DNA from 3 places in the Paenibacillus sp. PvR133 genome. Region 1 is predicted to be linked to each of the others. Evidence: riboswitches for the same ligand, from Rfam matches in the RefSeq annotation. Region 1 holds a riboswitch; each other region holds the start of a gene.
The links. Region 1 has a riboswitch for glycine ahead of JOE49_RS25560 (alanine/glycine:cation symporter family protein). Riboswitches for the same ligand answer to the same signal wherever they lie in the genome.
Positions count from the first base shown of each region.

Region 2: linked by a shared signal. The riboswitch ahead of sdaAB (L-serine ammonia-lyase, iron-sulfur-dependent subunit beta) and the one ahead of JOE49_RS25560 (alanine/glycine:cation symporter family protein) in region 1 are both predicted to bind glycine.
Region 3: linked by a shared signal. The riboswitch ahead of gcvT (glycine cleavage system aminomethyltransferase GcvT) and the one ahead of JOE49_RS25560 (alanine/glycine:cation symporter family protein) in region 1 are both predicted to bind glycine.

Region 1 is NZ_JAFIBS010000001.1:5,846,072-5,848,340, reverse strand. It holds gene JOE49_RS25565 (glycoside hydrolase family 1 protein) at 1-348, shown strand, start outside; glycine riboswitch at 517-593, shown strand; glycine riboswitch at 612-706, shown strand; gene JOE49_RS25560 (alanine/glycine:cation symporter family protein) at 861-2,269, shown strand, end outside.
Region 2 is NZ_JAFIBS010000001.1:1,741,652-1,743,920, reverse strand. It holds gene JOE49_RS07780 (DUF6359 domain-containing protein) at 1-713, opposite strand, end outside; glycine riboswitch at 929-1,044, shown strand; gene sdaAB (L-serine ammonia-lyase, iron-sulfur-dependent subunit beta) at 1,256-1,945, shown strand; gene sdaAA (L-serine ammonia-lyase, iron-sulfur-dependent, subunit alpha) at 1,935-2,269, shown strand, end outside.
Region 3 is NZ_JAFIBS010000001.1:5,661,175-5,663,443, forward strand. It holds gene gcvH (glycine cleavage system protein GcvH) at 124-522, opposite strand; glycine riboswitch at 917-1,015, shown strand; gene gcvT (glycine cleavage system aminomethyltransferase GcvT) at 1,194-2,269, shown strand, end outside.

The DNA.
Region 1 (2,269 bases):
ACGTTATATGACCGCTACCAAAAGCCGCTGTTTATCGTGGAAAATGGCCTAGGTGCTTATGATAAGGTGGAAGAAGACGGATCTGTGCATGACACATATCGTATTGATTACTTGCGTCAGCATATTGTTCAAATGAAGGAAGCAATTGCCGACGGTGTTGATCTGATTGGTTACACCAGCTGGGGTCCTATCGACCTTGTGAGCATGTCTACTTCCGAAATGTCCAAGCGCTACGGATTTATTTACGTCGATCTGGATGATGATGGTAACGGAACGCTCAAACGCTCCAAAAAGGACTCATTTAACTGGTATAAAAATGTGATAGCAACCAATGGTGAAGAATTGTAATTTCATATCATCTCGGGCGGGTATAGCAGAGGACATCCTAAGGATGCAATCTGCTGTACCCGCTTTTTTGATAGACACAATAATAATATTTCAGAGGGCTTCACAAACTTTTCACTTGTAATAAGCTGAAAGTTTTCTGTATAATGAATAAAAATTTCATATGTCTGGTTGATGTTTGCGGGAGATGGAACGAAGGTTCCGACCGAAGGGGCAAAACTCTCAGGTGCTTAGGCTGATTACAGCAACAAGCGGGGACCGTAAACGGACAGAACTCTGGAGAGACCCTTAATTGGGCGCCGAAGGTGCACCGCAGAGAACATCTGCTTAAACTCTCAGGCAAAAGGACAGAGACGCGAATAACCTGTGACAGGGAATGCCCTAGGCTTTTTTATATTAGAGGCAGAAACCTGCGCAAGATGGTTGTATTTTTTCGTGCCTTTAACCTCTCCAGGAGTCGAATCAGCGGATTTGACTCTTTTTTGTTTTCTAATATGCTGGAGGAGCGGGTTGAAATGAATTTGGTACATGTGTTAGAAGCGATTAGCAGTTGGATATGGGGGGCGCCTCTCATCATTCTTGTCATGGGAACGGGGTTGTGGCTGACCATACGTTTGAAGATGCTGCAGGTATTCCGCCTGCCCCTGGCGATCAAGCTGATCGGTAAGGCCCCGAATGAAGGTAGCGGGGATGTAAGTAGTTTTGCGGCTTTGAGTACAGCGTTGGCGGCTACAGTTGGCACAGGAAGTATTGTCGGCGTAGCGACAGCCATTAAGCTGGGCGGGCCGGGTGCCTTGTTCTGGATGGTCGTTGCAGCCTTTTTTGGGATGGCGACGAAATATGCGGAAGGTGTACTTGCGGTAAAATACCGGGTGAAGGACCGGAATGGGCAATTTTCCGGCGGCCCGATGTATTATATTGAGAAAGGTCTGGGACGCCGTTTTAAACCGCTGGCGATGCTGTTTGCTTTTTCGGGCATGCTGGTAGCGTTGTTCGGGATTGGAACGTTTCCGCAGGTCAAAGCGATTGTATCTTCGACTGAAAACAGTTTCGGCGTTCCGCCCATTGTAACGGCCCTGATTATTGCTATCCTTACAGGACTGGTTACTATTGGAGGACTCAAAAGCATTGCCAAGGTATCGACGAAGGTCGTTCCTTTTAAAACAGGCTTGTACGTACTGATCTGTCTCATCGTACTGATTCGGTTTGCTGACCAACTTCCTGCCGCAATTGCGCTGGTGCTCCATTCGGCATTTTCAACTACATCTGCAACGGGCGGATTTGCCGGAGCTACGATTATGCTGGCGATGCGAAGTGGGGTAGCCAGAGGTATTTTTGCCAATGAGGCCGGATTGGGAAGCGCACCGATTGCAGCTGCAGCTGCCAAAACCAAATGGCCTGCGGAGCAAGGGCTAATTTCCATGACAGGCGTGTTTATTGATACGATGGTTATTTGTGTGATGACCGGGTTGACGCTACTGGTTAGTGGTGTGTGGAGCGGGCCTACCGATGCGGGCCTGATGACTCAGCAAGCATTTTCCAGCGCATTCCCGCTGGGGGCAGAACTGCTCACAATCATTCTGATTATGTTCGCGTTCACCACCATGCTCGGCTGGAACTATTACGGGGAACGCTGTGTTGAATATTTGCTTGGGGTCAAGTGGATTAAGCCATACCGTTATCTGTTCATCCTACTGGTTGCCGGGGGCGCGTTCATTAAACTGGATGCGATTTGGCTGCTGGCAGATATCTTTAACGCAATGATGGCTTTCCCGAACCTGATTGCCCTGCTCGGCTTATCAGGAATTGTAGTCGCAGAAACCCGAACCTATATGGATTCTCTGAATTCTAGTAAGAAAAAGGGCATTCTTGCAGGTGCCAGTGTAGGGGCAGCTATCCAAGTAGAAGAAAAAGGACAAACGGT
Region 2 (2,269 bases), 4.1 Mb from region 1:
ACATCATATTGGCGCAACTTATCATATGTTATAGCCTGCTCTCCATAAGTAAAAGGAATGGGACGATTCAATTGGTCTACCGTAAAGCCTACATTACGCAGTCCATTGGCAAAGTCGGAGAAGGCGCCTTCAATGACCCAATCTGCTGCACCAGCGGTCTGTGCGTGCGTATTATCGAACAGCACCTTTTTGCCTTTTCCATCCGGCAGTGTAGTACCGGGTTGACCCGGGTTGCCAGGTTCGCCTGGTTCCCCCGGCTCGCTTCCGCTCACCAGTTCAACAGCGCTTGGACTTTTCACTCCACCAAAATTATTGTAGGCGCCGAGTGTACCCGTCACACGAATTTTGCTGCCGATCAGCTCAGGATGGCCTGATAGCCCATATTGCCCTCTGTACGCTGAAGTCAGCTGTACATCCAACAGATTAGACGTATTACGTTCATTTGCCTGATCGGCAATCAGTACGTTAAAATCATTCGCGAACGGGGAAGAAAAGTTAGCCGTTTTCGATCCGGTAGCATGTCCGACGATGTAACCTTCCACCGTCACCGTACCTCCACTGCTTTGGCGCTGAAGTGCTTCGGCTACTGTCAATGCTCCCTCCGCCTTGACCTGACCGAATGGAACGAAGATCCCAATCAGCAGTGATACGATCGCTGCTAGATGCAACATCCCTTTTAAGCGTGAACCTGTGAATCGCAAGCCTTTTACCATACGTCAATATCCCTCCTATGATTTCCATAAATATACTTGTCCTTTATCAGATTAGCCGCCAATCTTCTAATTCCTTCCTGATTTCATCCATAATTATGTAAATTTTAATCTTTTTTATTGGAAACGCACCTGTTTATGTAAAAATTGAACCCTGTGATTGACACCGAGCACGGCATACATTACCCTAAGGAAGACATGTAGAACGGTATACGCGAATGAAGATGACGGGAGAGTCTGTCCAGGGAGCCTACACTCTGGCGGCACCGAAGGAGCAAGACGCCAGCACCCGGCTGGCGGATAATCTCTCAGGTCCATGTATCGTCATCTGACGCAACTCTGGAGAGAGCGCAAGCCACCCAAGGGGTAAGGCGGTAAGAACACCGCACGAAACTCTCAGGTAACGAGGACAGAGATAAGGGAAACTTCCTTATCCTGTCCTTTTTTGTGCTCACATTGTGCGTCAGCATTAGGAACCGTCATAACCGCGCAAAGACGCGGAAATACCATATAGTATGGTATTAGAACATACAGGGGGCCACACCATGCGTTTCAAAGATGTATTTTCTATTATCGGTCCGGCCATGACCGGACCTTCCAGTTCACACACCGCAGGCGCGGTGCGGCTCGCACGCGTTGCCCGGCACTGGCTCGGGACGCAGCCTGACCGTGCCCGCATGACGCTGTACGGCTCCTTTGCCGACACGTATAAAGGACACGGTACAGACCTGGCGCTCATCGCAGGGCTGCTTAATTACGATACGGACGATCACCGGATTCCGGATGCCGAGCAATGGGCAGAGCAAGCCGGGATGGCCGTGGAATTCGCCGTCAGCGGACTCCCCGCGCCTCATCCGAACACTGTCCGTTTCGAACTGTGGAAGGGCGAGGATCAGCGCACACTGCTGGGCTCCTCCATCGGCGGCGGCAGCATCCATGTCCAGCAGCTCAACGAATTCCGGGTCAATCTGACCGGGGAGCTGCCTACGCTGGTGCTTCTCCACTCGGATAAGCCCGGTACATTGGGCGCGATAACTTCAGCGCTGGGCGCGGCCCACATTAACATTGCCTATATGCACGTAGATCGCAAAGGCCGGGATGGTGAAGCACTCACCGCCATTGAAACGGACAGTTCTGCTCCAGCTGAACTGATTGCGGAACTGCGTTCTTTACCTCATATGTATGAAATTAAGATGATTAATTTGAAAAAAGGAGCTGAATCCGATGCGGTTTAGCCATCTGCATGAAATCAGCGCTTTATGCGCTGAAGAATCCACCACAATTGGCCGCTTGATGATTCAAGAGCAGGTACAAGAGACGAATACAACGGAGGAAGAAATCTTTCGCCAAATGTCTGATTATTATGAAGTCATGAAGGAAGCCGTTCATCGCGGTCAGACACAAGACACCGTATCCCGCAGTGGATTGACGGGCGGTGACGGCAAGCGCCTAGCCGAGTATCTGCGGTCAGGGGAAACCTGCTCCGGCGATGCCTCCGCGCTCGCCATGGCTTATGCCCTCTCTGTGTCGGAGGTAAATGCATCCATGGGTCGCATTGT
Region 3 (2,269 bases), 180 kb from region 1:
ATAAAACACGTAATTACGTTTGCAAAAAGACAAAAAAATAGCCGCTACGTCAAATCATAGCGACTATTTTATACAAAAATCGAGCAGACAAATAACCCTCTTACTCCATACTACAATGCTCCATTATTGCTCATCGGAAATCAACTGCTCATACTGATCCGCAGACAGTAGCTTGCCCAAGGCTTCCTCCACATCTTTATCCATCTCTACTTCGATCATCCAACCTTTTTCATAGGGAGATTCATTCACTAGCTCAGGTGTACTTTCCAGCGTTTCATTCACTTTTAGTATGGTTCCCGTCACCGGAGCAAAAAGGTCGGATACTGTCTTCACCGATTCAATCGTACCGATCTCCGCTCCCTGCTCAATCGTTGCTCCCGCCTCAGGTAATTCTACAAAAACAATATCACCCAGTTGATGCTGTGCAAAGTCTGTAATACCAATTCGTACCGTTCCATTCTCTGTCCGCTGAACCCACTCATGTTCGTCTGTATACCAAAGTTGCTGCTTTACTTCACCCATTCTGTTCCCCTCACTTCCATATGAATAAAATCGCTTTTGCTCACCTGTACTAGACAGGTTAAGATTATGACAACAAGAACACTCATGTCAATAATACTAACAAAAATACTTCATATCACCTCATATAGCGTACTATATAAAAATATGATAGCTTATAACAAACGCTTACATATCCTTATTTATATATTAAATGTTTTTTCTATTGTTTTTGATGACATTTTTATTGACATTTTGAATGAATTTGCGTATTAATGGGTTATAGCAAATGCTTTGGGAAACACCCCGACAACTGCAAACGCGGATGAACGCGGAGGGAGAGACTGCCAAAAAGATTCGCATAGCTGTTGCCGCTTGTGAGACATAAGTGCACGCGAATCGGATCAGGTTGTTATCTGCAAAGCCAGGTAATATACCGTTGATCCCGAAGGTAGCGCCGAAGGAGTAAACCTGCATTGCAGGTGAATCTCTCAGGCAAAAGGACCTCTGCCGGACGCATCTCTGGAGAGCATTCGCTATTGGAGCGGATCACCCAAGGGGAAACCCGGTACATACCGGGGTAACTTTCTGGTATCAAGGACAGAGCTGAAAAAAAGAGTGTAGACTGCCGTCTATACGTTTTTTTCGGCCTGTCTTTTTTTGTTTAGCCGATCACACCGGATAGGAGTGGAATAATGACTAATTTGCGAAAAACACCGCTATATTCGTCCTACGGGACGCAGTCTGGGGTTCGTTGCATTGACTTTGGCGGCTGGGAGCTCCCGGTTCAGTTTAGCGGCATTCAAAAGGAGCATGAGGCCGTCCGGCAACGTGCGGGTTTATTCGATGTATCGCATATGGGCGAATTTTTGGTTGAAGGCAAAGAAGCCGAAGCTTTTCTGCAAAGGGTGACCACGAATGATGTCAGCCAGTTGGAACCAGGTCAGGCACAATATTCACTCCTGTGTTACCCCGATGGAGGGGTAGTAGACGACCTACTTGTTTACTGCAAAGGACCGGAACGCTACATGCTCGTTGTGAACGCATCCAACATCGATAAGGATTGGGATTGGCTAATTCGCCATATGCCTGCATCCGTTCACATGGAGAATGTGTCTGATGCGATAGCATTGCTAGCGTTGCAAGGACCGGAGGCAGCACGTATTGCCGCAGCCGTGGCAGATACGGACATTACGAATCTGGCATCTTTCCGCTTCCATGAGAATGTGCCATTGTTCGGAGCAAAAGCACTGGTCTCACGAACCGGATATACGGGCGAAGACGGTTTTGAATTTTATATACCTGCTGCGGAAGCACCAGCCGTATGGGAGGGTTTGCTTCGTTCCGGTGAGTCGTATGGGCTGATTCCCGCTGGACTTGGTGCTCGGGATACACTACGCTTTGAGGCACGGTTGCCGCTATATGGTCAGGAGTTATCTGCCACGATTTCACCACTCGAAGCTGGTCTAGGTTTCTTCGTCAAGCTGAATAAAGGAGATTTTATCGGTAGAGAAGCACTGCAACGTCAGAAAGAACAAGGGATTCCTCGCAAATTGATCGGGCTGGAAATGATTGATCGCGGTATCCCACGCGCCCATTACCCGGTATTCGCAGAAGGACAACACATTGGTGAGGTCACAACGGGGACTCAGTCGCCCACCTTGAAGCGTAATCTGGGCCTCGCCTTGGTGGACAGTCGTTTTAGCGCCCCCTCCACACCGTTGGAGGTTGAGATTCGTGGCAAACGCCTGCGTGCCGAGGTGGTGGCAAC